2 regions of the Micromonospora sp. NPDC049274 genome follow, and region 1 is predicted to be linked to the other one. Evidence: riboswitches for the same ligand, from Rfam matches in the RefSeq annotation. Region 1 holds a riboswitch; the other holds the start of a gene.
What was found. A riboswitch is a leader RNA that binds a small molecule or an ion and turns the genes downstream of it on or off. The one in region 1 is predicted to bind S-adenosylmethionine.
Positions count from the first base shown of each region.

Region 2: it holds a riboswitch for S-adenosylmethionine, as region 1 does, so the genes downstream of both, AB0K10_RS28620 (putative leader peptide) here and AB0K10_RS17740 (aminotransferase class V-fold PLP-dependent enzyme) in region 1, are expected to answer to the same signal.

Region 1 is NZ_JBFAQS010000008.1:227,791-229,939, reverse strand. It holds gene AB0K10_RS17740 (aminotransferase class V-fold PLP-dependent enzyme) at 1-1,210, opposite strand, end outside; SAM riboswitch class IV at 1,257-1,377, opposite strand; gene AB0K10_RS17735 (PrsW family intramembrane metalloprotease) at 1,401-2,149, shown strand, end outside.
Region 2 is NZ_JBFAQS010000020.1:76,764-78,912, reverse strand. It holds gene AB0K10_RS28625 (amino acid transporter) at 1-609, shown strand, start outside; SAM riboswitch class IV at 694-805, shown strand; gene AB0K10_RS28620 (putative leader peptide) at 840-950, shown strand; gene AB0K10_RS28615 (ABC transporter substrate-binding protein) at 1,119-1,994, shown strand; gene AB0K10_RS28610 (amino acid ABC transporter permease) at 2,034-2,149, shown strand, end outside.

The sequences.
Region 1 (2,149 bases):
GACCGATGCTGGCGCGCAACGCGGTCGGCGGAAGATCACGCCGGCCGGTACGCCCGGCCGCCTCAGCGAGGAGCCGCCGGGCCAGCGGGTGGGCGCAGAACAGCCCGTCCCGTACGCCGATCCGGTGCTCCGTGGCCAGCCGGGCGGCCACCGCGGCGGAGTCCCAGCCGGCCACCACGAACGAGACGATGCCGACCCGGGGCGCGGCCGGGCCGAAGGTGCGCAGCTCCACCACGTGCGGCAGGGCGGCGAGGCCGGCGCGCAGCCGGGCCAGCAACGCCTGCTCGCGGGCGGCCAGCGCGACCCGGTCGGCGTCGGCCAGCGCCGCGCACACCGCCGCCAGCGCCACCGCGCCCAGCAGGTTCGGGGTGCCGCCCTCGTGTCGAGCCGGGCCGCTCGCCCAGGTCACGTCGTGGGTGGCCGGCCCGACGTGGCTGGTGGCGCCGCCACCGGCCAGGTACGGCGTGGCGGCGTCCAGCCAGTCCGCGCGGCCGATGAGCACACCCGCGCCGAACGGGGCGTACAGCTTGTGGCCGGAGACGGCCAGGTAGTCCACGTCGAGCGTGCGCATGTCGACGGGCGCGTGCGGGGCGAGTTGCGCGGCGTCGAGGGCGATCCGCGCGCCGTGCCGGTGGGCCACCCGGGCCAGCTCGGCGACCGGCCACAGCTCGCCTGTCACGTTGCTGGCCCCGGTCACCGCGACGAGCACCGGCAGCGCGGGGTTGCTGTCGCGGCGCAGCTCGGTGAGGGCGGCGGCGAGAGCGCGTACCGCCCCGGCGGGGTCGGCGGGCACCGGCAGGCGCACCGAGCCGCGTGGCCAGGGCAGCAGGTTGGCGTGGTGCTCGCCCGCGAAGGTGACGACTGCCGTGCCGGCGGGCAGTGACCGGGCCAGCAGGTTGAGGGCGTCGGTGGTGTTCCGCGTGAAGATCACGTGATCGTCGGCGCGGGCGCCGAAGAAGTCGCCGACCGTCTGCCGGGCCCGCTCGTAGGCCAGCGTGCAGCGCCGCGACAGCGCTCCCGCGCCACGGTGCACGCTCGCGTACCAGGGGAGCAGTTCGGTCACCGCGTCGGCCGCGGCCCGCGCGCACGGCGCGGTGGCCGCGTAGTCGAGGTTGATCTCTCCGGGTACGCCGAGCACGTCGAGCGCCCCCGACGGTGCGGGCGCGACGGTGGGCAGGGCGGGCAGCGAGGGTACGAGGGTGACGGACACGCCGGAACCTCCGGGGTCAGGGACCCCGGGTGTGGTGTCGGGACGGGGTCCGCGCTTGCCCAGCACGCCTATCGGGCTGGGCCCGGTCATCACCCGGGGCACCCCACCGCGAACTCGACGAGGGTTGCCGGCCAGCAAGCCGGGGCTGAACGCTGGCACTCGTGACCTGCTCGCAGCATAGCGGCTGTGGATGCGACCGGACCAGCCGGCGGGGGATGGCTACGCTGACCGCATGGCCGACACCCCGCCCGGTGCACCCCTGCCGTCGTCGTCGCCCGCGCCCGCCGATCCGGCTGTCGTCGCGGCGCCCCGGATGCCGCCGCGCCGACCGAACTGGCTGCGGTTCCTGGTGCTGGCCGGGGTGGTGCTGTTCATCGCCGCGTGCGCGGTCTTCATGGTCTTCAAGCTCGGCGAGTCGCTCGGCGTGCAGGCCCTGCTGGTCGGGGTGGGCGCCGCGATCCTGCCGGTGCCGGTGCTGATCGCCTGCTTCCTGTGGCTCGACCGCTACGAGCCGGAACCGCTGAAGTACCTGATCTTCTGCTTCGCCTGGGGCGCGTTCGTCGCCACCGCCGCCTCCCTCAACGTGAACGAGTTCGCCGCCGGGCGGTTCGCCGACTGGGGGCTGCCGTCCGCGCTCACCGGGGTGCTGGTGGCGCCGTTCATCGAGGAGCTGACCAAGGCCCTCGGGCCGATCCTGCTGCTGGTGTTCAGGCGTCGGGAGTGGTCCGGGATCACCGACGGTCTGGTCTACTGCGGGCTCTCCGCGGTCGGCTTCGCCATGGTGGAGAACATCCTCTACCTGGGCGGGTACGGCTACGCGGCAGGCGCCGACAGGTACGGCCCGGCGACCGGCGCCCAGCAGGTGATCGCCATCTTCATCGTGCGGATCCTCCTGTTCGGGTTCGCCCATCCGCTCTTCACCTCGATGACAGGCGTGGG
Region 2 (2,149 bases), on a different contig from region 1:
ACCACAGTGGCGAACGTCGTGGAACGCCCCGACGGCGTCAAGATCGCCGCCTGTTTCATCGGCGGGATGATCCTGGTGTCCGTGCTGTCCCGGATCATGCGGGCCTACGAGCTGCGGGTCGACCACGTCGAGCTGGATCCGGTCGCCGCCCGGATGATCGACGAACGCGCCACCCGTCGGATCCGCCTCATCGCACACGAGCCGCAGCGCCGCGATCCGGCCGAGTACCGCGCCAAGCTGGCCCAGACCATGGCGGACAACGACTTCCCCGACGACGGCGACGTCATCTTCGTCGAGGTTCACATCACCGACCCGTCGGACTTCGAGACCGACCTGCTGGTGCGCGGCAGTGTGGCGCACGACAGTTACCCGGTGCTCAGCCTGACCGGCTCCTCGGTGCCCACCGCGCTCGCCGCCCTGCTGCTGGAGATCCGCGAACGGAGCCGGCGACGCCCGCACATCTACTTCGAGTGGAGCGAGGGTGGCCCGGGTCGCAACATCCTTCGCTACCTGGCGTTCGGGCAGGGCGCGATCGCCTCGGTCACCCGGGAGATCCTGCGCCGGCAGGAACCGGACCCGCGCCGCCGACCGCACGTGCACGCCGGTTGACCTGCGGGTCGAACCGTCGCCCGACGGTGAGCGTGGTCATAACGGCTGGACGGTCCACCGGTCGGAGCTGCTAGCCTCGGCGCAGGTCATGAGTGCCAGCGCGAAGCCCCGGCTCGCTGGCCGGCAACCCTCCTCCGCGGTGGGGTGCCCCGGGTGAAGACCAGGCACCGGCACGTCGTCGGCGCAAGCGTGGCCTGGCACCCAGGTCAGCACCAGACCCGGGAGACCGTATGCGCATCCTCAGCCCCACCCCACCGGCCGGTCGGCTCACGCCGACCCTGACCCGGCGACGGCACGTGGACCTGATGCGAATGTGCAGCGCGGCGTGTACCGCCGCCTGACGCGCTAGCACCCTCCCCCTCCCTCCCCTCCCCGGGCGCACCGCGCCCACCCACCCCGCTGTCGATCATGAAGTTGTTGCCCGCCCGACCGGCGTGTCGGGGCAACAACTTCATGATCGACCGGGTCGACGCACCCTTTTGGAGACACCCGTGCGATTTTCTTCTGGCTTGAGCCGCTTCGTTGCCCTGGGCGCGGCCGCCGTCCTGGCCACCACCGCGCTGACCGCCTGCGGTGACGACGCCTCGACCGACACCGCCGGCAACCCGTACGGCCTGGCGCAGGCCGGTGTGCTGCGCGCCGGCACGCTCACCGACGCCCCGCCGAACGTGTACCTCAAGGATGGCAAGTTCACCGGCTTCGACAACGACCTGCTGACCGCGGTCGCCGGCAAGCTCGGCCTCACTGTCGAATTCGTCGGCACCGACTTCTCCGCGCTGCTCTCCCAGGTCAACAACCACAAGTTCGATGTGGGCAGCTCCTCGATCACCATCACCGAGGCGCGCAAGAAGACGGTCGACTTCGGCAACGGGTACGACTTCGGCTACTTCGGGCTGGACGTGCCGGCGGGTTCGCCGATCACCGGGTTCGACCAGCTCGCCGGCAAGCGCGTCGTGGTGGTGCAGGGCACCGTCCAGGACGACTACGCCACCGGCAAGCAGCTCGACCCGGTGCGGGTGCCGGACTACAACGGCGCGATCAACCAGCTCAAGGCGGGCACCGCCGACGCGTGGATCGCCCCGGCGGAGATCGGCGAGAAGTCGGCAGCCGACAGCAACGGCAAGATCACCGTGGCGGCCAAGCAGCTCAGCCCGGCGCCGACCGCGTACGCCGTGGCCAAGGGCAGCGACAAGCTGCGCGAGGCGCTGAACAAGGGCCTCGACGAGGTCATCGCCGACGGCACCTGGAGCCGGTTGCAGGCCCAGTACTACCCGGGCCGGCCGATCCCGGCGGACTTCAGGCCGGGCAGCGGCACGGTGTCGGCGCCGTCGGCGTCGGCTGTGCCGTCGGCGTCGGCTGCGCCGTCGGCGTCGGCCGCTTCCTGAACTGGTGACGAGCGAGCAGGGCGGTAGGAGAGGCCACCGATGGATCCGTTGAGCACCCTGTGGGAGACCTTCTTCGACGCCGACGCGATGCGCGAGGCGCTGCCCGAGATGCTTACCGTCGGGCTGCCCAACACGCTGATCCTGGCGGTCTCCGC